DNA from 4 places in the Pseudomonas sp. CH61 genome. Region 2 is predicted to be linked to each of the others. Evidence: predicted binding sites of a transcription regulator. Region 2 holds the regulator's gene; each other region holds the start of a gene.
The links. The regulator FliA, encoded in region 2, starts transcription of late flagellar genes. The targets are predictions, from matches to a motif close to CTAAAGTTTNNNNNNNNNNNGCCGNTAA.
Positions count from the first base shown of each region.

Region 1 (7,621 bases), 2.1 Mb from region 2:
AGCGTGCGCTGATAGTGGGTGTAGACGATGGCGGCAGTCTGTTCCTTGGGATTGCGCGCGTTCTCCAGCGCCTGAGGCGGCAGGATCAGGTCGTTTTTCCAGGCGCCGATCATGTTCTTGATCTCGTCGACGCCGTCTTCGCCCGCGTATTCCTTCTGCATGATGTCGGTCATCAGGGACTTGACGTCGGTCTCGTCGAAGATCGAGAAACCGGGTTTGTAGCCCAGCCGCACGTGTTCCTTGCGGATGATGTTCAGACCGAGGTTGTGGAACGTGCAGACGGTCAGGCCACGCCCTTCGCCGGCCCGCAACAGGGTGCCGACCCGCTCTTTCATCTCGCGCGCGGCCTTGTTGGTAAAGGTCATGGCGACGATGTACTGGGCGCGGATGCCGCAGTTCTGGATCAGGTGCGCGATCTTGCGCGTGATCACGCTGGTCTTGCCGGAGCCAGCACCGGCGAGCACCAATAGAGGGCCGCCGACGTAGTTCACGGCTTCTTGCTGCCGGGGATTGAGTCGGGACATACGAAAATTCGGGAGTCGTTGACGAAATGGGCCGGCATTTTAACAGGCTCAGCGATTTGTGCTGCTCTGTCCGACTTGTGACGTACCACGCGATTCAAATTTGCCGGTTTTGTTACTTTCGCGGAGGATGCGCGGTGATTTTGCGGCTAATGTTCTCATTCGTGACACAAAATAACGTTTTGATAACCGTTGTCATTTGGTCATTGAACGGCGCAACGGCATAATGCCCCGCCCACATCATTGCAGAGTCTAGGGAGCTAGCTTGTCTACGCCTGTCGAACCCTTGCGTTTGCTGCTACTGGCCGAAGAGCCAGCGTGGACAGCGTTATTGCGCGAGTGTCTGGCTCCGATGGGGAGCGCGGCGGTATTGATCAGCGCGCCGAGCTGGGATTCGGTCAGCAGTTTGTTCGAAGACAACCGCAATGCGGTGTTGTTGACCCTTCCGGCATTGCAACCGGCACCGGGCCGTTGCAGCCTGCCGACGGTCTTGCTGCTGGAACATGAACCGGACACCGCGCCGGTTGGCGTCAGTGACTGGCTGGTGTTCGACGCTCTCGACGCCGGCATGCTACGCCGTTGCCTGCGCCATGTGCGCGAACGCGGCGTTCTTGAAAATACCCTGCAACGCCTGGCCGAGCAGGACCCGCTGACCGGTATCGCCAACCGTCAGGGTTTCCAGACCTTGCTCGCCGCCCGTCTCGCGGAAAACGACGGACGCGGCCTGGCCCTCGGGCATCTCGATCTCGACAACTTCCGTCACGCCAACGACGCGCTTGGTCATCAGGCCGGCGATCGGTTGATCCTGCAAGTGGTCGCACGGCTGAAAAGCCAGCTGGAGGCCGGTGATCAACTGGCTCGGCTGGGCAGCGATGAATTTGCCCTGCTGATCGACACTCGCCGGGCGCCGCAGCGCGCCGAATGGATGGCTGAACGCATCACCGAAGCGCTCGCCGAACCTTACTGGGTCGACGGCGAAAGCCTGCTGATCGGCTCCAGCCTCGGCATCGCCCATGCCCGTGCGCAGGGCGGCGCCGACCCGCTGATGTGGCACGCGCACATCGCCATGCAGCAGGCGAAAAGTACGCAGGGCTGCACTTTTCATATCTTCAACGAACGCATCAACCGCAATGCGCGGAGCATGGCTGACCTCGAAAGCGAGCTGCGCCGGGCCTTGCGTCGCGATGAGCTGGAGCTGCATTACCAGCCCCGCCTGAATCTTGCGGACGGTCAGATCGTCGGTCTCGAAGCGCTGGTACGCTGGCGTCACGGCGAACGCGGCCTGCTGCCGCCGAGCGAGTTCGTGCCGCTGGCCGAGCAGAGTGGCTTGATTGTGCCGCTGGGTTACTGGGTGATTTCCCGGGCCTTGCGCGATATGCAGGCCTTGCGTGAACGCGGTTTGCCGGCACTGCACATGGCGATCAACCTGTCGTTCCGGCAGTTTCAGGACAGTCAGTTGTTGCCGACGCTTAGTCGCTTGATTGCTGAGCGCGGTGTTGAAGCGCAATGGCTGGAGTTTGAACTGACCGAAACCGCGGTGATGCGCCGCAGCGATCTGGTCAAGCAGACCATGGACGCCCTCGGCCGTCTCGGCGTGCGTTTCTCGCTGGATGACTTCGGCACCGGGTTTTCCTCGTTCGTGCACCTCAACAGCTTGCCAATCACCTTGCTGAAAATCGACAAGAGCTTTGTCGGCGGCATGGAGCAGCGCGAGGAGAACCGCAAACTGGTGCACGCGATGATCAATCTCGCGCACAACCTGCATCTGGAAGTGGTGGCGGAAGGGGTCGAGACGCCGGAACAACTGGAGCTGCTGCGCGGGTTTGGTTGCGATCAGGTGCAGGGTTATCTGATCAGCCGGCCGTTGCCATTGGCGGAACTGGTTGAATATCTGACGTTTGGCTCAAGCCAGCAGTCTGCCCTTGAAATCGTGAGCTGAACACATAACCAATGTAGGAGTGAGCCTGCTCGCGATAGCGGTGTGTCAGAAATGATGAGTTGTCTGACACACCGCTATCGCGAGCAGGCTCACTCCTACAAGGGATCTCAGTCGGTCTGCGGGACAGTGAACTGACTTGATGACGCAGGCTCCAGCCGAATCATCCGCTTCATCTTCCATTCAAACGCCAGCGTCAAACTCACCGCCGCACACGCCAACCCCAGCGCCAACCCCCACCAGACGCCCGTCGGCCCCCAGTTGAGGTGGAACGCCATCCACCACGCGGCCGGTGCACCGATCAGCCAATAGCAGCCGAGCCCGACCAGAAACGTGGTCTTGGCATCCTTGAGCCCTCGAATGCAGCCCATGGCAATCGTCTGCGTGCCGTCGAACAACTCAAACCACGCCGCCACCGCCAGCAGGCTCACCGCCAGACGAATCACCTCGGCAAACGCCGGATCGTTGTGATCGAGGAACAACCCGACCAACTGATTCGGCAGCAACCAGAACACCATGGAGAAACCCAGCATGACCACGGCGCCAAAGACGATCCCGACCCGCCCGGACATCCGCGCATCGCTCAATTGCCCGGCACCGTAATGCTGGCCGACACGCATGGTGATCGCATACGACATGCCCGCCGGCACCATGAATGCCACCGAAACAATCTGCAGGGCAATCTGGTGCGCGCCCAACTGCGTGCTGCCCATGGTGCCCATGCACAGCGCCGCGAAGGCGAACAAACCGACCTCCACCGCGTAGGTGCCGCCGATTGGCAGGCCGAGACGCCACAATTCTTTGAGATATTGCCCGTTGGGTCGCGACAAGCCTGCACGCAATGGATAAGCGTCATACGCCGGATGCCGACGGATGTGCCAGGCCAATGCCAACGCCATGCAGTTGGCAACGATTGCCGTGACCAGTCCGATCCCCGTCAGGCCCATTTTCGGCAGGCCGAACATGCCGGTGATCAGCGCGTAATTGAGCAGGAAATTCGCCACCGTGCCGGCAAGGCTGATGACCATCACCGGGGTTGCCCGGCCGATTGCACTGGTGAAACCGCGCAGGGCCATGAAGCTCAAATAACCGGGCAGGGCGAAGGGCAGGGCAATCAGAAATTGCCCGGCAGCGTTTACGTTGGTTTCGGTCTGGCCGAACAACAGCAAAACCGGTTTCAGGTTCCACAACAGCAGCCCGGCGCCCAGCGCCATCAGCCACGCCAGCCACAACCCGGCCTGGGTCAGCCGTGCGGCGCCAATGATGTCGCCGGCACCTTTGCGAATCGCCACCAGCGTGCCGACCGCCGCAATCACGCCGATGCAGAAAATCGACACGAACGAATAAGTCGCCGCACCCAGTCCGCCGCCAGCCAACGCTTCCGGACTGAGGCGCGCCATCATCAAGGTGTCAGTCAGCACCATCAACATGTGCGCCAACTGTGAAGCAATCAACGGCCCTGCCAGCCGCAGGATGGCCCAGAGTTCGGTACGCACAGGATGCTGCATGGTCATCACCAGTCGATTTCAGAGGGAACAGGAGAGCGTTGATTCTCGGCGCTTGGCAGGCGTTGCACAAAGGGATAAAAAGGATGGATTGCATGAGTAAAACTCATCCTGAGTAGATTCTGTCAGTCCGGCTGCATCCCGCTATAGGAGCTTTCTGTATGTCCCGTCGTCTTCCTCCCTTGTATGCCCTGCGCGCATTTGAAGCGGCGGCACGGCACAGTTCGTTCACCCGTGCGGCGGAAGAGTTGTCGATCACCCAGAGCGCAGTCAGTCGGCATATTCGAACCCTGGAAGATCATTTCGCTTGCCGGCTATTCCATCGCAGTGGTCGCAACCTGCAGCTGACCGAAGCGGCGCGTTTGCTGTTGCCGGGAATCCGCGAAGGCTTCGGTGCGCTGGAGCGGGCCTGCAATACCTTGCGCGCCGAAGACGACATTCTGCGCATGAAGGCGCCGTCGACCCTGACCATGCGCTGGCTGCTGGCGCGGCTCAGTCGCTTCCGCCACTTGCAGCCGGGCAACGAAGTGCAACTGACCAGCGCCTGGATGGATGTCGATTCGGTGGACTTCAACGATGAGCCTTTCGACTGTGCTGTGTTGTTGAGTGACGGGCATTTTCTGCCGGACTGGGAGGCCAGCCTGCTGTTTCCTGAAGAGCTGATTCCGGTGGGGGCGCCTAACCTGCTGAACGATCAGCCGTGGGATCTGGCTCGGCTGGCCTGTACTGAGTTACTTCACCCGACACCCGACCGTCGCGACTGGCGCAGTTGGCTGGAGCAGATGGGGCTGTCCGATCAGGTGTCGCTCAAGGGCGGGCAGGTGTTCGATACCCTCGAGTTGGGGATGATCGCAGCGGCGCGCGGCTACGGTGTGTCGATGGGCGATCTGTTGATGGTTGCCGAGGACGTCGCGCAAGGACGCCTGAGCCTGCCGTGGCCAACGGCGGTCGCCAGCGGACTGAATTATTACCTGGTGTGGCCAAAAACCCGTCCGGGCGGTGAACGTTTGCGCCGCCTCAGCGACTTTCTGCAAGGCGAAGTCCGCGCCATGGAACTGCCGGATGTAAGACGCTTGAGCTGAAACGTTCGAGCCGCCACAATGCCGGCCTTGTGCCATAACCCTGCTGCTCGCTCAAGTATTCGGCTTTACCGCCGAATACGTGCATGTGGAACCGTCGTGCCGGTATCCACGATTCACCCCCACTATTAAAAATTATCCGAGCTGCGATCAAGGAGGATCGGAAAGTTCGGCCAGGAGCTGTCATGTCTCAACCTCGCGCTCGGATCGCCTCACAGTTAGGCCTCGCCCTCGCCGTGATACTGGCGATAGTCATCAGTGGCAGTACGGTGTTCGCCTTGCGTTCGCTGGATTCCGCCAACCTCGCCACCCGTGAAGAGCATCTGGCCAGTGAGGCACGGCTGCTGGCCGACCAACTGAGTACCTTTCACGGCACGCTGCGTGAAAGCACCCAGCGCCTGAGCGGGTTGTTCGAGAAGCGCTTCAGCGCGGGTCTGAGCATTCACCCGAGTGAACCGGTGACGGTGGCAGGCACCCAGACCCCGGGCTTGCACCTGGGCAGCGAAGTCTTGAACAACAACTTCAAGGAAGTCGACGAGTTCAAGCAAATGACCGCCGGTGTTGCCACACTGTTCGTGCGCAGCGGCGAAGACTTCGTACGGGTCAGCACCTCGCTGACCAAACAGGACGGCACTCGCGCCATCGGCACCTTGCTCGACCACGCACACCCGGCCTACGCGAAGCTGATGGCAGGACAGGGGTATGTCGGTCGCGCCTTGCTGTTCGATCGTTCCTACATGACTCAGTACACGCCAGTGCGTGACGGCAGCGGCAAGGTGATTGCAGTGCTGTTCGTCGGCTTCGATTACACCGACGCGCAGAATGCCCAGTTCGATAACCTGAAGCGCTTCCGCATCGGCCAGACCGGTTCCCTGGCGCTGCTCGACGAGCAAAACAAATGGCTGGTCGCCCCGGCGGGTGTGCAGGCACTGGATCAGGCGATTCCGGTGATCAATGGTCTGGCGAAAACACCGGGCAAAGGTCAGTTCTGGGACGACAAGTCCGAGGATTTCTACAGCGTTGCCGTGCCTTTCGACGGCGGGCCGTGGTCGGTCGTGGCGAGCATGCCGAAAGCCGAGATTCGCGCGGTGACTTGGAGCGTCGGTACGCAATTGGCTATTGGCAGCCTGTTGGCGATGTTGTTGGCGGTCGGTTCCGTAGTCTGGTTGCTGCGCAGCAAACTGGCACCACTGAGCGATCTGGTACGTCAGGCCGAGGCCTTGGGCGCCGGTGATCTGAGCGTGCGTCTGAACGTCTCGAGCAACGACGAAATCGGTCAGCTGTCTCGCGCGTTCAATCAGATGAGTCAGGCTTTATCGACCATGGTTGAGCACATCCGTCGTGCCTCGCAAGAAGTTAACAGCCGTGCGCAGGCGTTGTCCGGTTTGTCCGGCGGTGCTTATGAGGGCATGGAGCAGCAGTCTGGCGAAATCACCAGCATGGCCGGTGCGGTGGAAGAGTTCAGCGCAACCTCGCTGAACATTGCCGACAACATGGGCGCGACCCAGCGTCTGGCGCAGGAAAACGCTCAGCAAACGCAGATTGGTCGCAGCTCGATGGAAGAAGCGTCGTCCTCGCTGGAGCAAATCGCTGGCGCCCTGAACAGCACCGCCACCGTGATCAACACCCTCGGTCAGCGTTCGCAGGAAATTGGCGGCATCGTCGGCGTGATTACTTCGATTGCCGAACAAACCAACTTGCTGGCACTCAACGCCGCTATTGAAGCCGCCCGTGCCGGCGAACAAGGACGCGGCTTTGCCGTGGTTGCGGATGAAGTGCGCAGCCTCGCCTCGCGAACTCGCCAGGCCACGGATGAAATTTCCAGCATGATCCACAGCATCCAGCAGGAAACCGGCAACGCGATCAGCACCATGGAACAGGGCAATGTGCTGATGCAGGAAGGTCTGTCGCGTAACGCCAATGTCGCCTCGGCGCTGGCGCGCATCGATGAGCAGAGCCGTTCGGCGGGTCAGCAGTTTGCCGCGATTACCACGGCGACTCAGGAGCAGAGCAGCACAGCGACCTTGCTGAGCAGCAACCTGCAAAGCATTGCCATGGCTAACAGTGAGCAGCGTGAAGTGGTGTCGAATCTGGCCGTGACCGCCAAGGAACTGGAAAGCCTGGCGGCCGAACTGCGTCAGGAGGTTGACCGCTTCCGTTAAGACGCCGGCGCCTTATTGATACACCGAGAGGTCTTCACTGGAGTCGACCTCTCCCCATTCGCCGGTGTAGGCGACGGCTTCAATCGGCACACGACCGGCATCGATAACGCGTTGCAGGGTGTTGGTCATGTGCATGCTGTCACGTTGCTGCGGCGACAGTTCGGCACGCAGCCGTACGACTTCCGCCCAGCCTTCGGGCGTGAAGCGCAAAAGCCCCATGTACTGCCCCTGAACATCGTCCACCGATTGCGGCTTGTTGCCGATTTCGGCCAATGTGTGCGTGGCGCTCAGGCGAAAGGTTTCGGCATCCAGCAACGGGTCGCCGAAGCGCTCGGTCCACAGTTGCAACCAGTTGGGATCGTAGGTTACGGCCAGCGTTGCTTCGCAGTTGATCAACGACTGCACGGCAACAGGGCTG
Region 1 is NZ_CM182098.1:5,534,057-5,541,677, reverse strand. Features, by position in the region: gene rep (DNA helicase Rep) at 1-524, opposite strand, end outside; gene AC5SEM_RS25010 (putative bifunctional diguanylate cyclase/phosphodiesterase) at 787-2,460, shown strand; gene AC5SEM_RS25005 (NorM family multidrug efflux MATE transporter) at 2,568-3,965, opposite strand; gene AC5SEM_RS25000 (LysR substrate-binding domain-containing protein) at 4,124-5,044, shown strand; gene AC5SEM_RS24995 (methyl-accepting chemotaxis protein) at 5,227-7,203, shown strand; gene AC5SEM_RS24990 (phosphocholine cytidylyltransferase family protein) at 7,216-7,621, opposite strand, start outside.
Region 1: AC5SEM_RS24995 (methyl-accepting chemotaxis protein) is a predicted target of FliA. The motif match lies at 5,095-5,122, and genes of this name have one in related genera.

Region 2 (7,621 bases):
TTCGGCGATCGACAGGATCCCTTCCAACAACATTTCGCGATAACGCGACTGCCGCAACGCGATTGACTTCAGCTTGGCGGCGATCGGCAGCAACACCAGGTTGGCACTGGCCACGCCGTAAATGGTCGCGACGAAGGCTACGGCGATACCGCTGCCCAACTGCGTCGGATCAGCCAGGTTGCCCATCACGTGGATCAGGCCCATTACCGCACCGATGATGCCGATGGTCGGCGCGTAGCCGCCCATGCTTTCAAAGACTTTCGCCGCTTCGATATCGCGCGCTTCCTGAGTGTAGAAATCCACTTCGAGGATGCTGCGGATCGCTTCCGGCTCGGCACCGTCGACCAGCAGTTGCAGGCCTTTGCGCGAGTAATTGTCGGGTTCGGCATCCGCCACGCCTTCCAGACCCAGCAGGCCTTCCTTGCGTGCGGTGAGGCTCCAGTTGACGACGCGATCGATGCCACCGGCCAGATCGACCCGTGGCGGAAACAGAATCCAGGCAAGGATCTGCATGGCGCGTTTGAACGCGCTCATCGGCGATTGCAGCAGTGCGGCACCGATGGTGCCGCCCAGTACGATCAATGCCGCCGGGCCGTTGGCCAGCGCACCGAGGTGACCACCTTCAAGGTAGTTACCGCCGATGATGGCGACGAACGCCATGATGATCCCGATAAGGCTTAAAACATCCATCAGATACACGCCTCGACAATGTGCTTGCCGATGTCGTCGAGGCTGTACACCGCGTCGGCGAGGTCGGCTTTAACGATGGCCATCGGCATGCCGTAGATCACGCAGCTGGCTTCGTCTTGCGCCCACACGGCGCTACCGCCCTGCTTGAGCAGACGCGCGCCTTCACGGCCGTCGGCGCCCATGCCGGTCAACACCACCGCCAGAACTTTGTCGCCGTAGGATTTCGCCGCCGAACCGAAGGTGATGTCCACGCACGGCTTGTAATTCAGACGCTCGTCGCCCGGGAGGATTTTCACCGCGCCACGGCCATCGATCATCATTTGCTTGCCACCCGGTGCGAGCAACGCCAGGCCCGGACGCAGGATGTCGCCATCCTCGGCTTCCTTGACGCTGATGCGGCAGAGCTTGTCGAGACGCTCGGCAAACGCCTTGGTGAACGCTGCCGGCATGTGCTGGATCAGCACGATCGGCGCCGGAAAGTTCGCTGGCAACTGAGTCAGCACGCGCTGCAAGGCAACCGGGCCGCCCGTCGAGGTACCAATGGCAACCAGTTTGTAGGCTTTGCGTTTCGGTGCCGGCGACGACGCGCTGGCAGCCGGAGCACGGCTTGGAGCAGGTGCATGCACAGGCGCGGGTGCCGGACGTGCCGGTGCGCTGGTGCTGTGGCTGCTGAAGCTGGATGGCGCCGAAGCCGGTGCAGGCGTTGGCGCTGCGGCTGGAGCCGGCGCGCTATAAGCACTGAAACGACGATTACTGCGCGAAATGCTATGGACCTTTTCGCACAGCAACTGCTTGACCTTCTCCGGGTTGCGCGAGATGTCTTCGAAATTCTTCGGCAGGAAATCCACCGCGCCGGCGTCCAGCGCATCGAGGGTCACCCGGGCGCCTTCGTGGGTCAGCGAAGAGAACATCAACACCGGGGTCGGGCAGCGCTGCATGATGTGCCGCACTGCCGTGATGCCGTCCATCATCGGCATCTCGTAGTCCATGGTGATCACGTCCGGCTTGAGTGCCAGGGCCTGATCGATCGCCTCTTTACCGTTGGTAGCGGTGCCGACCACCTGAATGCTCGGATCCGCTGAAAGAATTTCCGAGACGCGGCGGCGGAAAAAACCCGAATCGTCCACCACCAGGACTTTGACTGCCATAAACACTCCATTAGGTGCAGCGGGACGTTGTCGCCCCGCCGCCCCGGATTCAAATACGCCGTGCGGCGTAACGCTTGAGCATGCTTGGAACATCGAGAATCAGCGCGATGCGGCCGTCACCGGTAATGGTGGCGCCGGACATGCCCGGAGTGCCCTGCAGCATTTTGCCCAATGGCTTGATGACCACTTCTTCCTGACCGACCAGTTGATCGACGACGAAGCCGATCCGCTGAGTGCCTACCGAAAGGATCACCACGTGGCCCTCACGCTGCTCTTCGTGAGCGGCGGAGCTGACCAGCCAGCGCTTGAGGTAGAACAATGGCAGCGCCTTGTCCCGCACGATCACCACTTCCTGACCGTCGACGACGTTGGTGGTCGACAGGTCGAGGTGGAAGATTTCGTTGACGTTGACCAACGGGAACGCAAACGCCTGATTGCCGAGCATGACCATCAGGGTTGGCATGATCGCGAGGGTCAGCGGCACCTTGATGACGATCTTCGAGCCCTGGCCCTTGGTCGAGTAGATGTTGATCGAACCGTTGAGCTGGGAAATCTTGGTCTTCACCACGTCCATGCCGACACCGCGTCCGGAGACGTCGGAGATCTCGGTCTTGGTCGAGAAACCCGGGGCGAAAATCAGGTTGTAGCACTCGGTATCGCTGAGGCGATCGGCCGCGTCCTTGTCCATCACGCCGCGTTTTACCGCGATGGCGCGCAGGACATTCGGGTCCATGCCTTTGCCGTCATCGGAAATCGACAGCAGGATATGGTCGCCCTCTTGCTCGGCCGCCAGTACCACGCGACCGCCACGGGCCTTGCCCGACGCTTCGCGTTCTTCCGGCGACTCGATGCCGTGGTCGACCGCGTTGCGCACCAAGTGGACCAGTGGGTCGGCCAGGGCCTCGACAAGGTTTTTGTCGAGGTCGGTTTCTTCACCCACCAGTTCCAGGTTGATTTCTTTCTTGAGCTGACGCGCCAGATCTCGAACCAGACGCGGGAAGCGCCCGAAGACCTTCTTGATCGGCTGCATCCGCGTCTTCATTACGGCGGTCTGCAAGTCAGCCGTGACCACGTCGAGGTTCGACACGGCCTTTTGCATGGCTTCATCGCCGCTGTTCAGGCCCAGACGCACCAGACGGTTACGCACCAGCACCAACTCGCCGACCATGTTCATGATTTCGTCGAGACGTGCCGTGTCGACGCGCACGGTGGTTTCGGCTTCGCTCGCCGGTTTTTCCGGTGGCGGTGTCGCCGGCGCACGGGCCGGAGCCGGTGCAGCAGCAGCCGGTTTTGGCGCTTCGGCTTTTGGCTCAGGCTTGGCGGCAGGCTTGGGCGCTGCAGCAGCGGCCGGTGCCTTGGCAGCCGGTGTGGCGACGGTCGAAGCACTGCCAGCAGCGGCAGTGCCGACTTCGGTGAACTTGCCTTTGCCGTGCAATTCGTCGAGCAGCGATTCGAACTCGTGATCGCTGATCAGGTCGCTGCCGGCAGCGGCGGCCGCTGGAGCAGCCGGCGCCGGTGCCGAAGCAATCGCCGACTCCAGCGCATCCACGGCAAAATTGCCCTTGCCATGCAACTGATCGAGCAAAGCTTCGAATTCGTCGTCGGTGATGTCAGAGCTGTCGCCCTTGGCCGGAGCCGCAGGGGCTGCCGCCGCTGGCGCAACCGCGTCCACCGCGAACTGGCCCTTGCCGTGCAGTTGATCGAGCAACGACTCGAACTCGGCATCGGTGATTTCATCGCTCGCTGCTTCAGCGGCCGTTTGCGCAGGCGCAGCAGCGGCCGGGGCTTCAGCTTCAGCCTTGACGGCGTTCAGCGAATCCAGCAGTTGTTCGAATTCGTTATCGGTGATGTCGCCCGAGTCGCCTTCGACGACCAGTTCTTCGATCATCTCGGCCACCGGCGAAGCCGGGGCTGCGTCCGCCGATTGCGGTTCGGCCAGACGCGCCAGGGCGGCCAGCAGTTCCGGGGTGGCGGCGGTGATCGGAGCACGCTCACGAACCTCAGTGAACATGCTGTTCACCGCGTCCAGTGCTTCGAGGACAACGTCCATCAGTTCTGCATCAACGCGACGCTCACCCTTACGCAGGATGTCGAACACGTTTTCGGCGATGTGACAGCACTCCACCAGCTCATTGAGCTGAAGGAAGCCGGCGCCCCCTTTTACAGTGTGGAAACCGCGAAAAATTGCGTTGAGCAGATCTGCGTCATCCGGACGGCTTTCCAGCTCGACCAGTTGTTCGGACAGTTGCTCAAGAATCTCGCCGGCCTCAACCAGGAAATCCTGAAGGATCTCTTCATCGGCGCCGAAGCTCATTAATGGGGTGCTCCTACAGGTCTAAAAACCCAAAAAACCTAAAATTCCAAAACTCTAGAACCCGAGGCTGGATAACAAATCGTCCACATCGTCCTGACCGGACACAACGTCTTCTCGTTTATCGGCATGAATCTGCGGACCTTCACCCTGCGAGAGATGTTTTTGTGGATCTTTTTCTGCAAGCATCGCGGCGCGGTCATGTTCGATGCCCGCAAAGCGGTCGACCTGACTGGCCATGAGCACAAGTTTGAGCAAATTGCTTTCGACTTCGGTGACCAGTTGGGTCACACGCTTGATCACCTGACCGGTCAGGTCCTGGTAATCCTGGGCCAGCAGGATGTCGTTGAGATTGCTCGACACCGCACGGTTGTCCGTGCTGCTGCGTGACAGAAAACCGTCGACCCGGCGCGCCAGTTCACGGAACTCTTCAGCCCCGACCTCGCGACGCATGAAGCGACCCCAATCGGCGCTCAAAGTCTGGGCTTCGTCAGCCAGACCATTGACCACCGGCGTAGCGCTTTCCACCAGATCCATGGTGCGGTTGGCCGCGGCTTCCGTCAGCTTGACCACATAGCCCAGGCGTTCGGTGGCGTCGGTGATTTGCGACACTTCCTCGGCCTGCGGCATGTTCGGGTCGATCTGGAAGTTGACGATCGCACTGTGCAGTTCACGTGTGAGCTTGCCCACTTCCTGGTACAGGCCACGGTCACGGGTCTGATTGAGCTCATGGATCAGTTGCACAGCGTCGCCGAACCTGCCTTTTTCAAGGCTTTCGACCAGTTCGACCGCGTGTTTTTTCAGGGTCGACTCGAAATCGCCCTGTGAAGATTCGTTATGCTCCATAGCTCCCCCGCGCGTTCATCAGCCGATGCGTTCGAAAATCTTCTCGATTTTGTCTTTCAACGCCTGAGCCGTGAAAGGTTTGACTACGTAGCCGTTTACACCGGCCTGAGCGGCTTCAATGATCTGCTCGCGCTTGGCTTCTGCAGTCACCATCAGCACTGGCAGGTGCTTGAGTTTTTCATCGGCACGCACGTGACGCAGCAGGTCGATACCGGTCATGCCCGGCATGTTCCAGTCCGTTACCAGAAAGTCGATGCTGCCGCTGTTGAGCACTGGAATGGCAGTCACGCCATCGTCAGCCTCGACGGTGTTGGTGAACCCAAGATCGCGCAGCAGGTTCTTGATGATCCGCCGCATCGTTGAGAAGTCATCAACGATGAGGATTTTCATGTCTTTGTTCAATTCGACCTCCAAGCAGTCTTAAACGCGCCCAGCACCTGGACGCGCCACTTCAATCAATCGGCGCAGCACTCGAAGACTGTCTGGAGCACAACAGAGCAAGACCGGTGCCGTTCATCACCGCACCAGCCTCGTTCGCAGTGTCCCCACACTGCCTTCAGCGCGCTCGCCACTCCCCCAAACGCCCCCGCAAACGGGCCGCGCACTGGCTGTGTAACTGGCTGACCCGCGATTCACTGACGCCAAGGACTTCACCGATCTCCTTGAGGTTCAGCTCTTCGTCGTAGTACAGCGCCAACACCAGTCGCTCACGCTCCGGCAAATTGGCAATCGCGTCCGCCAACGCCGCCTGGAAACGTTCATCTTCCAGATCGCGTGACGGCTCAAGATGAGCACTCGCGCCATCCTCGTGCAGCCCTTCGTGTTCGCCGTCCTGCAGCAGGTCGTCGAAACTGAACAGGCGGCTGCCCAAGGTGTCATTCAAAATCCCGTAGTAATCGTCGAGACTCAATTGGAGTTCGGCCGCAACCTCGTGATCTTTAGCATCACGGCCGGTTTTAGCTTCAATTGAGCGAATTGCGTCGCTGACCATCCGGGTATTGCGGTGAACCGAGCGTGGCGCCCAGTCCCCTTTGCGCACTTCGTCGAGCATCGCGCCGCGGATTCGTATGCCCGCGTACGTTTCGAAACTGGCGCCTTTGCTGGCGTCGTATTTGGTCGAGACTTCGAGCAGGCCGATCATTCCGGCCTGGATCAAATCTTCGACCTGCACACTCGCCGGCAAGCGCGCCAGCAAGTGGTAGGCAATGCGTTTAACCAGTGGCGCGTAACGCTCGATCAGTTCGTACTGCGCGTCACGTGCCGACTTCTTGTAGTAGTTCATACCGCTTGCGGTCATAGCACGGGCCCTGCCGTTTGCTGCACGAGGCGCTCGACGAAAAACTCAAGGTGGCCACGCGGGTTGGCGGGCAGCGGCCAAGTGTCGACCTTCTGCGCGATCGCCTTGAACGCCAGCGCGCACTTGGAACGCGGGAAGGCTTCGTACACCGCACGCTGCTTCTGCACCGCTTTACGCACGCTTTCGTCGTAAGGCACGGCGCCGACGTATTGTAGAGCGACGTCAAGGAAACGATCCGTGACCTTGGTCAACTTGGCGAACAGGTTGCGCCCTTCCTGCGGGCTCTGCGCCATGTTGGCCAGCACGCGGAAGCGGTTCATGCCGTAATCGCGGTTGAGCAGTTTGATCAGTGCGTAGGCGTCGGTAATGGAAGTCGGCTCATCGCAGACCACCAGCAACACTTCTTGCGCGGCGCGTACAAAACTGACTACCGAGTCACCAATACCCGCAGCGGTGTCGATCACCAGCACGTCGAGATTGTCGCCGATGTCGCTGAACGCCTGAATCAGACCGGCATGTTGCGCCGGGCTCAGGTGCACCATGCTTTGCGTGCCGGACGCGGCCGGGACGATGCGGATGCCACCGGGGCCTTGCAACAGCACGTCGCGCAATTCGCAACGGCCTTCGATCACGTCGGCCAGTGTGCGTTTAGGGGTCAGACCCAACAAAACGTCGACGTTCGCCAGTCCCAGATCGGCGTCCAGCAGCATGACCCGACGGCCAAGCTCTGCCAGCGCCAGCGACAAGTTCACTGACACGTTAGTCTTGCCGACGCCACCTTTGCCGCCGGTCACCGCGATCACCTGTACGGGATGCATGCTGCCCATGTTATTTCTTTACCTTGTCTTGCATAGACGGAGGCCACATTACTGGCTGCGCGTTCACAACCGGAACAATGCATGGCAGACCATCGATGTAGGTACAAAAACTGTTCATGAATACCTCAGCCTACCTGCTTGGTCGGGCTGTGATAGATATCAGCGAACATGTCAGCCATGGCTTCTTCGCTGGGTTCTTCCTGCATTTGCACGCTGACGGCGCGGCTGACCAGTTGATGACGGCGCGGCAGATGCAAATCATCCGGAATCCGTGGGCCATCGGTCAGGTACGCGACCGGCAATTCATGACTGATCGCCAGGCTCAACACTTCGCCAAGGCTGGCCGTTTCATCCAGTTTAGTCAGGATGCACCCGGCTAGCCCGCAACGCTTGTAACTGTGATAAGCGGCGGTTAGAACCTGTTTCTGGCTGGTGGTTGCCAAGACCAGATAATTTTTTGAACGAATGCCACGTCCGGCCAGACTTTCCAGCTGCATGCGCAGCGCAGGAT
Region 2 is NZ_CM182098.1:1,023,914-1,031,534, reverse strand. Features, by position in the region: gene AC5SEM_RS04655 (flagellar motor protein) at 1-690, opposite strand, end outside; gene AC5SEM_RS04650 (protein-glutamate methylesterase/protein-glutamine glutaminase) at 690-1,838, opposite strand; gene AC5SEM_RS04645 (chemotaxis protein CheA) at 1,888-4,152, opposite strand; gene AC5SEM_RS04640 (protein phosphatase CheZ) at 4,207-4,995, opposite strand; gene AC5SEM_RS04635 (chemotaxis response regulator CheY) at 5,014-5,385, opposite strand; gene fliA (RNA polymerase sigma factor FliA) at 5,552-6,292, opposite strand; gene fleN (flagellar synthesis regulator FleN) at 6,289-7,119, opposite strand; gene flhF (flagellar biosynthesis GTPase FlhF) at 7,236-7,621, opposite strand, start outside.

Region 3 (7,621 bases), 3.1 Mb from region 2:
CCGTGTAGGAGCTGCCGGAGGCTGCGATCTTTTGATCTTGCCCTTTAAAATCAAGATCAAAAGATCGCAGCCTTCGGCAGCTACTACATGTGACGGTGTTTCAGCGTTGGTTAGAGGAACATGCCGCCTGATGCCTCGACCCGTTGGCCATTGATCCACTGTCCGCCCGGCGACAGCAGCAGCGCCAACGCTCCGCCAATATCGTCCGGCTGCCCGGCACGGCCCAGCGCGGTGTTGCTGGCGACCATCGCATTCAGCGCCGAGTTGTCGCGCACGGCGCCACCACCGAAGTCAGTTTCGATAGCGCCCGGCGCGAGAATGTTCACGCCAATCTGCCGCGCACCCAACTCCTTCGCCTGATATCGGGTCAGCACCTCCATCGCGCCTTTCATCGCCGCATAAGCGCCGTAACCCGGCAGGCTGAAACGGGTCAGGCCGCTGGAAATATTGATGATGCGTCCGCCGTCGTTAATCAGTGGCAGCAACTGCTGAGTCAGAAAGAACGGCCCTTTCAGCTGGATATTCATCAGCAAATCGAACTGCTCCGGCGTGGTTTCGGCGAACAGTGCATGCACACCGATCCCGGCATTGTTGATCAGGAAATCAAAACGCTGACGGTCGAAAGTCTGCTGCAACGCCTGCTCAACGTGTTTAGCGAAATCGGCAAAGCTTTCGCTGCGACCGACGTCCAGTTGCAGCATTACGGCTTTGCCGCCGAGTGCTTGCACTTCGCTCACAAGCGCCTGGGCTTCATCAGCACGGCTGTGGTAAGTGCCGATGATGTCGATGCCCTGAGCGGCGAGGTGCAGGGCGGCGTTCTTGCCCAGGCCACGGCTGGCGCCGGTGATCAATGCGATTTTACGATTCATGGAGGCTTCCTCGATTGCGGTGAGTGGTGATGGGACTCAGTTTATTTATCCGCCGTGAGGTGATAAACAGAGTGAAACCGGAATCACTGATCGGCTCAGCCGAACAATCGACAGGTGCCTAATGAACAAACTGGAACTGCTGCGCACCTTCGTGCGGGTCAGCGAACTGTCGAGTTTTACCCTCGCCGGGGAAAATCTCGGTCTCCCGCGATCGACCGTTTCCGAGCATGTGCAAGCGCTCGAAGCGTTACTCGGCACGCGCCTGCTGCAACGCACCACGCGCAAGGTGCAGGCGACGCAGGACGGACTGGTGCTGTACGAACGCAGCAAGGATCTGCTCTCGCACATGGACGAGATCGAAGGCTTGTTCCGCCAGGACGAGGCTTCGCTGACCGGGCGCATTCGGGTCGATCTGCCGAACATTCTCGCGCGGCGTCTGATCATGCCGCGCTTGCCGCAGTTCATGGATCGCCACCCGAATCTGGAGCTGGAAATCAGCAGCACCGATCGCCGCGTGGATCTGCTCAGCGAAGGCTTCGATTGCGTGGTGAGGATTGGCGCGCAACCGGATCAATCGGTGGTCGCGCGGCACCTCGGTGACTTCCCCATGGTCAATTGCGCCAGTCCCGCGTACCTCGCGCGCTACGGCGTGCCGCAGACACTGGAAGATCTGGCGCAGCATCGGCTGGTGCATTACGTTGGCGTGCTCGGTTCGCGTTCGGAAGGGTTCGTGTACGAGGAGGGCGGGCAGGTTAAACGCTTGCCGATGGCTGGCAGCATTACGGTCAACAGCACAGACGCTTACGAGTCGGCGTGCCTCGGCGGTTTCGGTCTGACGCAGGTGCCGCGTACCGGCATGCAGCCGCATCTGGACAACGGCGAACTGGTGACGGTGCTACCGCAATTCACCGCGCCGGCGATGGGCATTTCATTGCTGTATGCGCGGCAGCGGCATTTGCCCTTGCGAGTGCGGGTGTTTATGGATTGGCTGGGCGATCTGATTCGCTCCGCGCTCTAAACCTGAACACCGGTCAAAACTGTAGGAGTGAGCCTGCTCGCGATAGCGGTGTATCAGTCAACATTGATTAAACTGACCCACCGCTATCGCGAGCAGGCTCACTCCTACAGGGGATCTTCGTCCGTCAGAAGATCTGGGTGAACAGCCAGTACAGGCTGCCTGACAGCAGGATCGCCGCCGGGAGGGTCAGCACCCACGCCATCAACAGATTGCGGATGGTCTTCATCTGCAACCCGCCACCGTTGGCGACCATGGTCCCGGCCACACCGGACGACAACACATGCGTCGTCGACACCGGCAAACCAAACATGTCCGCCGCGCCAATGGTCAGCATCGCCACGGTTTCCGCCGACGCACCCTGCGCATACGTCAGGTGGGTCTTGCCGATCTTCTCGCCGACCGTCACCACAATCCGCTTCCAGCCGACCATGGTGCCCAACCCGAGCGCGATGGCCACGGCGATCTTCACCCAGAGCGGAATAAACCGCGTGGCGTTGTCGATCTGTTGCTTGAACAGTTGCAGTTTGCCGCTGGTGTCGGCGTCGAAATTGCCGACCTTGTTCTTGTCCATCAGGCGAATGCTTTCGCTGGCCAGGTACATGTCATTACGCACGTTGCCCATGGCTTCGGCCGGGACTTTTGCCAGCGAACCGTAACCTTTGACTTCCTCACCAATGTGCCCGGTGAGGGCGGCGAGGGCGGGGATCAGTTGCGGCGTGGCGTCCTTGCTGCGCACATAGTCGGAGAGCACTGCACGCGGATCGGCAGGCGTTGGTAGCGGTGCACTTTTCACCAGCGCTTGCTGGGTGACTTGCGCCACGGCGGCAAACTGCAACGACTGTTCTTCCGGCATGGTGCGGTTCAAGGCGTAAGCCATTGGCAGTGTGCCGACCAGAATCAACATGATCAGGCCCATGCCTTTCTGCCCGTCGTTGGAGCCGTGGGCGAAGGACACGCCGGTGCAGGTCAGAATCAGCAAACCGCGAATCCACCATGGCGGCGGCGTGTTGCCTTCCGGCGCTTTATACAGCGAACGATTCTTCACGAAGGCGCGCAGCGCCAGCAGCAACAGTGCCGCACAACCGAAACCCACCAACGGCGATAGCAGCAACGCATAACCGATCTTGGTCGCCTGTGCCCAATCGACACCGCTGGTGCCGTCGCGGCCATGCATCAAGGCATTGGCCACACCGACGCCGATGATCGAACCGATCAAGGTGTGCGAAGACGAGGCTGGCAAACCCAGCCACCAGGTGCCAAGGTTCCATAGGATCGCCGCAATCAGCAGGGCGAAAATCATCGAGAAACCAGCGGACGAACCGACCTGCAGAATCAACTCCACCGGCAGCAAGGCAATGATGCCGAACGCCACCGCACCACTCGAAAGCAGCACGCCGAGAAAGTTGAAGAACCCCGACCAGACCACGGCGACATTGGGTGGCAGCGAGTGGGTGTAGATCACCGTCGCCACGGCGTTGGCGGTGTCATGGAAACCGTTGACGAACTCAAAGCCCAGAGCAATCAGCAGCGCGACGCCGAGCAGCAGAAACGGCGTCCACGTGGTGACCACCGTGCCGAGTTCGTGCATGTCGTGCATCAGGCTGTAAGCGGTAAACAGCATTCCCATCGCCAGCACGGCGAAAAAGATCACGTAGGTGAATGGGCCGGTTTTCTTGTCGAGGGCAGGCCTGCCGCTGGCGGCGGACGCGGGGCTGGCGGTCAGGGAGGGAGTAGCCATAGCAGGACAATCCTGAGCGAGGGAAGGAATGTCGCCCATGATCGTTGCAGAATGTTACAGAGAGACTGCGCCATGTCAGTGTTTGGCGGATTAATCCCACCGTCGGTCTTAAGGCCGATGAGGTCCCCCGTGGGAGCGAGCCTGCTCGCGAAGACGGAGTGTCAGTCACCATCATTGTTGAATGACAGATCGCTTTCGCGAGCAGGCTCGCACAGGTGATCTGTGCTGGACATCAGGTTCGGTGGTCAATAATCCCCGCGCTTGCGAAATGCCCAACGCCCGGCAATCACGGTAAACGTCGCCACCAGCGCGACCAATATCCAGAACCCCTCCGGATCCTGCGACAACGGCACGCCACCCACATTCATTCCGAAAAAACCGGCAATGATGTTGATCGGCAGCGCCAGCACCGTGACCACGGTCAGGGTGAACAGCGTGCGGTTGCTCTGTTCGTTGAGGTTGGCGGCGATCTCTTCCTGGAGCAGTTTGATCCGCTCGCCGAGGGCAGTGAGGTCGTTGATGATCAGCGCAAACTCCTCGGTGGATTTGCGTAGTTCCTTGACGTCCTCCTTCTGCAACCACGGCGGCGGCCGGTTGAGCAGACGCAGCAACGAGCCCGGCTCCAGCGCCAGCAGCCGTTGCAGGCGCACCAGCACGCGGCGGTTGGCACCGAGTTCTGCACGGTTGGTCGACAGCCGCGAGGAGAGCAATTCGTCTTCGACCTGATCAACACTCAGACTGGTCTTGCGCACGATCTGCGTCAGCACCTCACCCTGATCACGGAGCAGATGCACCAGCAGTTCCGAGGGCGAACGAAAGCGCTCGCCGGCCTTCACCGATGAGCGCAATTTGTCCACCGAGTGCAGCGGTTGCAAGCGCGCGCTGACGATCAGTTTGCTGCGCACACAAACCCATAGCGTCGACACATCCGAAGAAACCATGCTGCTGAGGTTGAACACCACATCGTTGACCACCGCCAGCAATGCCGAGTCGACATGCTCGATGCGCGTCGAACGCGAGCCTTCGTGCAGCGCCTCGAAAAACTCTTCGGGCAATTGCAGATGACTTTTCATCCAGCGCTCGCACGCTGCATGCGCCAGATTGAGGTGCAGCCAGAGGAATTCGCCGCTGTCACTATCGTCCTGCAAACAGCGCAGTGCCGTGGCCGAATCGACTTCGCGGCCCCGTTCGCCGGGCAGGAAACGGAAGCCGTAGAGCAGGCCAAACAGATCAGGATCGCGATGACTGATATCGAGGCTGTGGTTCATGAAGGCTCGCTGCGAGGAGGGTGCGTCGGTCGCGCAAATGGCAGGTTCACTGAGCCGCATCATCGCAATGTCACATGACATTTATATGACAGTAAAGTGACGTCAAATCAGCGACTTACCGACGGTCGGATTTTCTTCAAGAAGCGCTCTGGCGCGCCGATCACAGTTGCGTTAGGTTGCGCGCCATTGGCCATGAGCCAAGGCTCGCCGACATGGATGTCCGGCACAATTTCACGCCTTACCGGGCGTGCCTCATTCTTGTCCTGAGTATCTTTCGATGCTGCAAAAATCCCTGAGAGCGCAAATCCTCGCCCTGCTGAGCGGCAGCTTGCTGGCGGTGCTGTTGATTGCGCTGGCCTGTTTTCATTTCCTCTCCAACGGCGTGCAAAGCTACAGCCAGTTGATCGCCGGTCCCCTGCACACCTCGCAACTGATCGACGAAGCCAACCTGCAATTCAAGGTGCAGGTGCAGGAGTGGAAAAACGTCCTGCTGCGCGGCAAACAACCGGCGGATCTGGCCAAGTACTGGGGCCAGTTCGAAGACCGGCAGCGCGATGTACAGAACATCCTTGGTGAACTGGCCGGGCAGAAAGGCATTGAGCCCAGTCTGAAATCGCGCATCGAACGCCTGCGCGACGAACACCGTCAACTGGGTAGCGCCTATCAGAAGGGACGCGATGCCTACGTGGCTGCCGGTGGTGATCCGGCGGCGGGTGACGCGGCGGTCAAAGGCGTTGACCGTGCCGCCAGTGATCAGATGAGCGAACTGGTCGCTGAGTTGCGCAAGCAGGGTAGTGCACAGTCGGCGCTGATCAGTGCCGAGGCCGATCGCACCGTGTGGCTGGGGCTGCTGGTGATGCTCGCGTCGGGCCTGTTGATCGGCCTGCTCAGCCTGTGGCTGGTCAACCGCAACCTGGTCGATCCGATCCGCAAACTCATCGATTACGTCACCCAATTGAGCCGCGGCAAACTGGCCGAACGTGTGGTCAGCGACCGTCAGGATGAACTGGGCAACCTCGCCGCAGCGGCCAATACCCTGCGCGATTTCCTCGCCGACACCTTCACCCGTTTGCAGCGCAGCGCCAGTGATCTGGACAGCGCCAGCGGTGAGTTGAATGCGATCGCCACGACCATGGCCGGCGGCACCAACGAGCAGTTCAACCGCACCGATCAAGTGGCCACGGCGATGAACGAAATGTCCGCCACCGCCCAAGAAGTGGCGCGTCACGCTGCCGATGCCGCGCGTGCTGCGGACGATGCCGACCAGTCTGCCCAGCAGGGTGAGAAGGTCATGCAGAGCACCATTCACTCGATCACCCAGATGCGCGGTGAAATCGCCAACACCGCCACGGTGATTCGTCGTCTGGAAGCCGACAGCGGCCGCATTGGCAAAGTGCTGGAAGTGATTCGTGGCATCGCCGAACAGACCAACCTGCTGGCGCTCAACGCTGCGATTGAAGCGGCGCGGGCCGGTGAGGCCGGGCGTGGTTTTGCGGTGGTTGCCGATGAAGTGCGCAATCTCGCACAGCGCACTGCCGAGTCGATCATCGAGATCAACCAGATCATTCAGAGCGTGCAAACCGGTGCGGTGGACGCCGCACAAGCCATCGACAGCGGCCAGACGCGTAGCGAAGAAAGTGTCGAGCAGGTGACCCAGGCGGGCGCGATGCTGGAACGCATTACTCACGCCGTAGAAGCGATCCGCGACATGAACCGTCAGATCGCTACCGCTGCCGAAGAGCAGACCTCGGTGGCCGAGGACATCTCGCGCAACCTCACCGAGATCACTTCGATCGCCAGCACCAACCTCGACAACGTGCAGCGCACCGAAAGTGCCAGCCAGAACCTGCACGGTCTGTCCGGGCAACTGAACGAAGTCACCGCGCGCCTGAGCGCCTGACGCCATCGACTGTGTACCGGTTCGGATACCGAGTCGGTACACAGTCGATCTCAATTACCTGCGGCCATGGTCGATGACCGGTTATCTATAACCGGCATTGGAGCCTTTTCATGGTCAGCATCACTTCTGTTTCGATCAATCAGACCGTCAGCGCACCGACCAGCAAAACGTCGATCAGTGACGTTGGTGACGACACGTCTACCTCAGCAACCGCCAGCACGGGTGCGACTGCCGATAGCGATAAAGTCGCCGCCGGTGGAGGGGCCGCTCCGGCGGGTGACAGCAGTTCCAGCAGCAGTGAAGAATCGGATTCGGTGAAGGAATTGCGCAAGCAGATTGCCGAGTTGCAAAAGCAATTGCAGGAAGAACAGCAGGCGTTGCAAGCGGCGCAGGCGAAGCAGGAAAGTTCGGATGCCAAGGTTGCGGAAGTAGCCGCCGCACAAGCGCAGATCACCGCTACCTCGGCGTCCCTGTCCACCGCCACTGCCTCGCTGTTGCAGGCGTTGCAGGATTCCGACTCGAGCACTTCGGGCTCGTTGGTCAGCACCTCGGCGTGATGCCCTTTCCCCTCACCCTAGCCCTCTCCCAGAGGGAGAGGGGACTGACCGCGGTGATTATTCGAGGTACGCCGACCTGAAATATCGAGGTGCACTCAGGTCTTTGGTGTTTTCTTGTCGGCTGCAAGATTGCGAGTCGAACTCAGGCCTTGAATAGCCCCCGATCTGCTCCCTTTCCCCCTCGCCCCCTTGGGGGAGAGGGCTGGGGTGAGGGGGAGAAAATCTCACTGACAACCAATAAAAAAAGCCGAACACAAAAAAGCCGCACGAT
Region 3 is NZ_CM182098.1:4,159,798-4,167,418, reverse strand. Features, by position in the region: gene AC5SEM_RS18670 (SDR family oxidoreductase) at 111-869, opposite strand; gene AC5SEM_RS18665 (LysR family transcriptional regulator) at 991-1,887, shown strand; gene AC5SEM_RS18660 (inorganic phosphate transporter) at 2,012-3,625, opposite strand; gene AC5SEM_RS18655 (transporter) at 3,871-4,893, opposite strand; gene AC5SEM_RS18650 (methyl-accepting chemotaxis protein) at 5,171-6,793, shown strand; gene AC5SEM_RS18645 (hypothetical protein) at 6,904-7,350, shown strand.
Region 3: AC5SEM_RS18650 (methyl-accepting chemotaxis protein) is a predicted target of FliA. The motif match lies at 5,029-5,056, and genes of this name have one in related genera.

Region 4 (7,621 bases), 3.1 Mb from region 2:
TCCACCGAGCGGACCAGGAAACCCTGGGTCTTGGTGTTGTACTCCGTGATGATCACGAACGGGTTGTTCTTGTCTTTCAACGCTCCGGAACCGGTGGCCATTGCCAGATCAAGGATCGGAATGGTCGCCCCCCGGATATTTGCCACCCCGCACACGACAGGACTGGACTTGGGCATCAACGTCAGCGACGGGCACTGCAACACTTCCCGCACCTTGAACACGTTGATTCCATAGAGCTGCTGACCGTCAAGACGGAACAACAACAGCTCCAGGCGATTCTGCCCTACCAGTTGCGTGCGCTGGTTCACCGAATCCATTACACCAGCCATGCCCAGACTCCTACATCAACGCCAAGTGTTGTTGCGACGCACATTCATTGCTAAACGGCACGGCGCTTGCTTTTTAACTCGTATGAACGCTCAAACGACATTTTTTCGACGCCTGACATCTCCCCTCCGCAGAGGGCTTTGTGCTGCGGGCGCTATTTGCTGCTTTTTTGCTGGCAGCCCTGCCATTGCTGATGCGGTTACCTTGCCTGACATGCTTATCGGCGTCACTCAGGGCTTTCTTGAGTTCACCGTAGAAGACTATCTGGCAACCAGTCAAACGGAAGGCCGCTACGAAATCGAAGTAAACCAGCTCGACCCCCGCATGCGCATGCCTATGTGCGACAAGGAATTGACAGCGACTTTGGAGAGTCCCGCACGTCCGTTGGGCCGGGTTACCGTGAAGGTTCGCTGCGAAGGCGCCTCGCCCTGGACCGTGTTCGTGCCCGCTCAAGTCCGCCTGTTTCGCGAGATCGTGACCACCACCCGACCGCTGAAACGTGCAGGGATTATCGAACCACAGGACGTGACCCTGCGTGAGCGCGACGTGAGCACGATCAACCAAGGCTTTCTGACGTCGGTAGACGAAGCGATCGGGCAGAAATTAACCCGACCAACGGTAGCCGATCAGGTCATCACCTTGGTTCATCTGGAACAGGCCGAAGTCATTCGCAAAGGCGATCAAGTGGTCATCACCGCCCGCAGCGGCACGCTCGCCGTGCGCATGCCCGGGGAAGCGCTGGCCAATGGCGGTTTGAAGGAACAGATCCGGGTGAAAAACCTCAACTCGCAACGGGTCATCAAGGCGCAAGTCACCGCGCCGGGCCAAGTGGAAGTCGCGATGTAGAAAACTGGCGCTGACCCCGGCTGTTCCCTAAACTGTGCCGCAGCAGGACACGCGCCGGCGCATGCAAGGCTCATTGTAAATGTGCCTAAAGTTTTCCAGGGGATGGCCGAAAACATGGCAAGCGTCCAAATTCCCAGAGGTTTTTATCATGGTCATCGATTTCAGCCGTTTGAACAGCTCCTCGTCACTTACGGGCAGTACACGTACCAGCAACGCCAAGGAAACCGCCGAAACCGGCACCTCCGCGCCGCTGAATACCCAGGCCGAACCGGCCAGTACCGCAAAAAGCGGGGAATCGGTACACCTCAGCAATGAGGCTCAACAGTTGCAGAAGGTCACTGACAAGCTGCGCGATCAACCTGCTGTCGACAAAGCCCGTGTGGCCGAGTTGAAAGCCGCGATTGCCGATGGCAGCTATAAAGTCGACAGCAACCGTGTAGCCAGCAAACTGCTCAACTTCGAAGCCCAGCGCTAGGCCTTTGCCGGCGCGAGGCTTTTGGACGCTTAACACCCAAGGCCAGCCATGCACGACACTAATTTATTGCAACTGATCAACGACGACTTTGCTCCAGCTCAACAATTGCTGGAGTTGCTGCAAACCGAATCTCTCGCGTTGCACGGTCGCGACATGCCCCTGCTGGAAGAAATTCTGGCGCACAAACAGGCATTGATCATTCTGCTTGAACAGCATGGCCGCAAACGCAGCGAAATACTCGCCAGCCTCAACTTGCCGACAGACCGCAGCGGTCTGGAGCAACTGGCTGGCCAGTCGAGCATTGGCGAGCAGTTGTTGACGCAAGGCGATGCATTGACCGATCTGATTGCTCAATGCCAGGCCGCCAACGTCAAGAACGGCCAGTCGATCCAGATCCAGCAGGCCGCCACGGCCAATCAGCTGAAGATCCTCACGGGTGGTGAAGCGCCGGCGCTGTATAACGCCAGCGGCACTTTTGCCAAACCCGCCACACCGCGTCCGCTCAGCCAGGCATGAGCCGTTGATGCGCCAGCACTATCAACCCGAGAAACATGCTGGCAAAATGCTGGCAAGTCGTCATATTTTGTCTGGAGATTGATAAACCGTGTCCAACGCCCTCAGCGCGGATGATGCTCCGCAGCCCCCTAAGGTGCTTACCACGCCACTGGAAATCTCCAGCAACCTGCGCCAGCTGCAAGAGAGCCACGATCCGCTGATCATCACCTTTCATGAGCGCAGCCAGCGCTTCCAGAGCTATCTGATCAAAGTTGACCGCGACAGCGCTTCGATCGCGCTGGACGAGATGATCCCGCGTGATGGCGAACGCTTTCTGCTCGCCGGCGAACCATTCAAGGTCGAAGGTTTTCATGACGGTGTGCGCATTGCCTGGGAATGCACCGGCACGCTGAATATCGAAGAGTCCGAAGGTGATCGTTTCTACACCGGCGAGCTGCCCACTGAAGTGGTTTACCACCAGCGCCGCAATGCCTTCCGCGCCGCGCTGAAACTGACTGATCTGGTCAGCGTTGAACTGGGCGGCGAAAAGCTCAAGGCTCCGATCAACGGCAAACTGCTGGATATCTCCGCGACCGGCTGCAAGCTGCGTTTCGAAGGCGATATCACTGATCGTCTGCAATTGGGCCAAGTCTATGACCGCCTGATCGCGCCGCCACTGTTCGGCAACCAGCCGACCTCCGTCGAATTGCGCTATCTGCACTTCGAAGAAAAACTCAACATCACCTTTGCCGGCCTGCGCTTCCACAACATCAGTGGTCAGGCAGCGCGCAACGTTGAGCGTTTCGTGTATCAGTTGCAACGTGAAGCACGCCGTTTCGACAAAGACGATATGTGATTCGCAGCGACAATAAAAAGGGCAGCCCCTGGTGGGACTGCCCTTTTTTATGCGCGGTGCTTTTTGTTCAGTTCAGGGTCTTCCGCCGCTGAGATCCGGTGCAGGCTTGTCGCTACCGCTATCCGATTCCGCTTCTGCTGCAGGCTCTGGCTGCGCATCGGCTTCAGGCTCCGGCTCGGGAGTCGGCGGCGCTTGCACAGGGTCCTGCACCATCTGCTCCTGCACCACCTGCTCGTCTACTCGAGGGTCAAGCGCTGCCACCAGTGGCGAGCTGGACATGCTGTCGGGCATGGCCACGTGATGCAGCGGCGCATCGTCGACCTGATGCAGATTGGTCACGGCTTTCGGCCGTATCCGCCATACCAGCACCAGCGCGAAGAAGCTGAAAAACGCATACAGGCTCTGACTGCCGAAAAGCTTCATCAGCACACCCGCGAGCAACGGCCCGATGCTCGCACCGACCCCGTAGGTCACCAACAGCATCGCCGTCAGCGACACCCGGCGATCACCCTCGACATGGTCATTGGAGAACGCCACCGCCAGTGGATACAGACAGAACTGTACCAGCGAACAGAGAAAGCCAACCCCGAACAGCACCTCAAGCGGCACCTGCGGCAACACCGCCAACGGCAACGCCGCCACCGCGAGGAACCCGGCAAAGCAGCGAATCAGCAACGCCCGGTCATAACGATCGGACAACCAGCCCAACGGCCACTGCACCAGCAAACCAGCAAAGATGCAGCTACCCATGAACAGACCGACCTGCTCGGTCGACAGTCCCTGCTGCGAGGCATACAACGGTGCCAGACCGTAGAACGAACCGATGATCAAACCGGCACCGAGCACCGTGCTCAAAGACTGCGGCACCCGCTTGATAAAGAAGCGCGGTTCCATCGGTGCCGGATGCAGGGGCGCCGGGTGAATCCTTCGAGTCAATGTCACAGGCACCAGACACAGCGCAAAGCACAGCGCGACCAGCATCAGCAGTTCCAGACCCAGCCCTGGGTGCATGACCAGAATCAATTGACCCAGCACCAGGCCAAGGTAAGACGCGATCATGTAACCGCTGAACACCAGACCTCGCTGATTGGCGTCAGCCTGCTCGTTGAGCCAGCTCTCGATCACCATGTATTGGCACATCATGCCCAGACCGACAATGGTCCGCAGCACCAGCCACGCCGGCAGCCAATCGACCAGCCCATGGCCGAGCACCGCCGCCCCGACGATCCCGGCACAGGCGGAATAAGCACGAATATGCCCGACACGGGCGATCAGCCGGTGACCGATCTTGCCGCCCAGCACCAGGCCGAAATAGTTGGCCGCCATCAGCGCACCGACCCAGAGGCCGTCGACATTGTCAGCGGCCAGACGCAAGGCCAGATAAGTGGATAGAAGGCCCGAGCCGATCAACATCATCAGCGAGGCGAAATACAGCGCTCGAAAGGATTTCCAGATTTGGCGCATCGGCGTTCCGAGCGGCTCCTTGCAGTAAATATCGGGCTACCAGAACGATAGCCCGATGGCGGCGGTACGTCAGGCCTGGGCTGCTAGAACACGTCGTTCCCAGGGAGTGATTTCATCAAAGAAGCTGGTCAACTCCATGGTCTTCGAAGCGATGTAGCCTTCGATGAACTCCTGTCCGAACAGTTCCCTCGCCAATTGGCTACGTTTCAGACGTTCGAGCGCGGCATGCAAAGTACACGGCAGCGAGAGGTTGTCCGGCACTTCGAACTCGCCCTGAATCGCCTCGCTCGGTTCCAGCTCATGCTCGATGCCATGCAAACCGGCAGCCAGACTGGCCGCAATCGCCAGATACGGGTTCGCATCGGCGCCCGGCAAACGGTTTTCCACCCGACGAGCAGCCGGCGCACTCGCCGGAATTCGCAGCCCGGCCGCACGGTTGTCGTGGGACCAGCACGCATTGTTCGGCGATGCATAGGGATGGCACAGCCGCTGATAGGAATTCACATTGGGTGCAAACAGTGCGGTGAAATCAGCCATGCCTGCCTGCTGACCACCGATGAAGTGGCGGAACATCGCCGTCGGCTGGCCGCTTTCGTCGCTGAAGACATTCTTGCCACTGCCGATGTCGACGATGCTCTGGTGAATGTGCATCGAACTGCCCGGCGTGTGTGCCAGCGGTTTAGCCATGCACACCACGGTCAGACCGTGCTTGAGCGCGACTTCCTTGAGCAGATGTTTGAACAGAAAGGTCTGGTCGGCGAGCAACAGCGGATCGCCGTGCAGCAGATTGATCTCGAACTGGCTGACACCCATTTCGTGCATGAAGGTATCGCGCGGCAGTCCGAGTGCCGCCATGCATTTATAGACTTCGTTGAAGAATGGCCGCAGACCGTTATTGGAGCTGATGCTGAACGCGGATTGGCCATCCTCGCGGCGACCGTCGAGACCGACTGGCGGGCGGAACGGTTGGGTCGGATCGGTGTTGGGGGCAAAGACAAAGAATTCCAGCTCGGTCGCCACCACCGGCGCCAGGCCCCGCGCGGCATAACGGGCAATGACTTTTTTCAACTGGCCACGGGTCGACAGACTGGAGCTTTCGCCGGTCAGTTCATCGGCATCGCAAATGGCCAGGGCACGCGGGTCGTCGCTCCACGGCAAGCGATGGATCTGGGTCGGCTCGGCGACCAGTGCCAGGTCTCCGTCATCGCTGCCGTAAAACCGCGCTGCCGGATAACCGCCCATGATGCATTGCAGCAGCACACCCCGCGCCAACTGCAAACGCCGTCCTTCGAGGAACCCCTCGGCGGTCATCACTTTGCCCCGGGGTACGCCGTTCAAATCCGGCGTGACACATTCAATCTCATCAATGCCCGTCAATCGCTGCGCGAGTGAACGCTGGCCATCGGTTGTCATGACGCAATCCTTGTTATTGTGCGAGCCGCGAACGGCGACCCGTACAAAATAGGCTTCGGCTGTTCGGAATATCAAGCAGCGTCAAACAAAAACCTGTGTCACGGCAGATAAAGGCTGAACACCCCGCCGCCAAGCGGTCCGCCATTGCGGATTTCGGTGCGCCCTTCGACACCGTTGCGCTGATGCAGCGCGGCGATACGATTGGCGAAATACAAACCGAGTCCGGTGCTGCCACTGCTGTGATTGATGCCTTGCACGTAATCGGCCTGACGCTCGAGCATCTCGGCCGGGTAGCCGTCGCCGTCATCGTTGATGGTCAGGACCAGTTGTCCAGCCTCGTCGCTGACGGTGATCAGCAACGACTCGCGGGCATAGCGAATGGCGTTGTTGATACAGTTGCCGAGCACCGAAGCAATTAGCTCTCGATCAAAGAAACCCAGCGGGCTCAGCGGATCAACCTCATAAGTGGCGACGATGCCGCGACTGGCAAATACTTCCTGATGCGCCGCCAGTTGCGCCTCGATAAAGTCATCGAGTTCGTGATACGCCGGTTGCAGCGGCATCTGGTTGACGCCGAGCTTGTACAGCCCGAGCAACTGCACCAGCATGCCGTTGAGGTGGGCGAACTCGAAGTCGATGACGCCCTGCTCAGTGCCTTCGCGCAGTTCTTGCGGCAAGCGCGCGAGCCATTGGCTGTGGGCCTGCATCAGCAAGGCCAGCGAGTTCTTCATGTCGTGGACGGTGGAGGCGATCACCGTGGAAAAATCCAGCGCCTGCTTGTCGTTGCTCATTCGCCAAACGCCTTGCTTTTCAGCTTCTGATAACGCGCATGACGCGCGTCGGTGTCGGGCATCAGGCCAACCATTTTCAGGCAGGCCCGACATTCTTCCAGCTCCGCCGACGGCACACTGGTGTCGGTGCCGTGGAGCAGCGACTGGGCCATGTTCAGCGCGATACTGATGTTCTTCGGTTGCATCTTCAGCGCCTTGCGGAAAACCTCGCGAGCCTCCACCAGGTTGCCGGTCTTGTACACCCGCACGCCCTGACGGTTGAGGTCGGCAGCAGCGTTGCTGGAGCTGAGAATAGTCGGGTCATCGGTGAGCTTGGCGATGTCTTTCATCACCGCAGGGTCATCCCCGTAGATCTCCGCACAGCTCTTGAGCATCGAGGTGCCCGCCTCGGCCTGCCCGAGCATCTGCAACTGCTTGGCGACCAGCAACGCCGCCTCTGGACTCATGAACTGCTCCATGCCGTCGAGGCGCATCAGTGCTTGTTCGGTGAGCTTGTCAGCGGTTTCCGCATCGTTGAGGAGCAGACTGGTGGCTTTCATCAGACGTGCACGAATCTGCAGGCCCGGGTCGGTCGGGTTTTCTTTGGCCACGGCGCTGAGGGTGGTGTTGATCTCAAGACGCGTGCGCGTATCGAGACCACGTTCGCTGCCCTTGCTGATCAGCGCGTGGGCCAGCCCGAGGTTGCTTTCCGGATCCTTGAAGCGCGACTGCGCACCTTGCGACACCGCTTGGCGGTAAGCACGCGAGGCGGTGTCGAAATCTTCGTTGGCCATCGCCAGTTTGCCGAGCAAAGCCTGTCGGCGCACCGCCAGTGGCGAAAGACGAATGGCCTCTTCGAGCACCTGTTGCGCGCCTTTGGTATCCCCCTCCGATACCAGCACATCGGCCATGCCGTCGTACAGCGACGGCATCATCGGGAACACCTTCAGCGCTTTCTCATAAACGCCTTTAGCC
Region 4 is NZ_CM182098.1:4,087,380-4,095,000, forward strand. Features, by position in the region: gene AC5SEM_RS18300 (chemotaxis protein CheV) at 1-329, opposite strand, end outside; gene flgA (flagellar basal body P-ring formation chaperone FlgA) at 412-1,173, shown strand; gene flgM (flagellar biosynthesis anti-sigma factor FlgM) at 1,322-1,648, shown strand; gene AC5SEM_RS18315 (flagella synthesis protein FlgN) at 1,697-2,164, shown strand; gene AC5SEM_RS18320 (flagellar brake protein) at 2,253-2,999, shown strand; gene AC5SEM_RS18325 (MFS transporter) at 3,072-4,463, opposite strand; gene AC5SEM_RS18330 (glutamine synthetase family protein) at 4,533-5,774, opposite strand; gene AC5SEM_RS18335 (sensor histidine kinase) at 5,975-6,667, opposite strand; gene AC5SEM_RS18340 (tetratricopeptide repeat-containing response regulator) at 6,664-7,621, opposite strand, start outside.
Region 4: flgM (flagellar biosynthesis anti-sigma factor FlgM) is a predicted target of FliA. The motif match lies at 1,259-1,286, and genes of this name have one in related genera.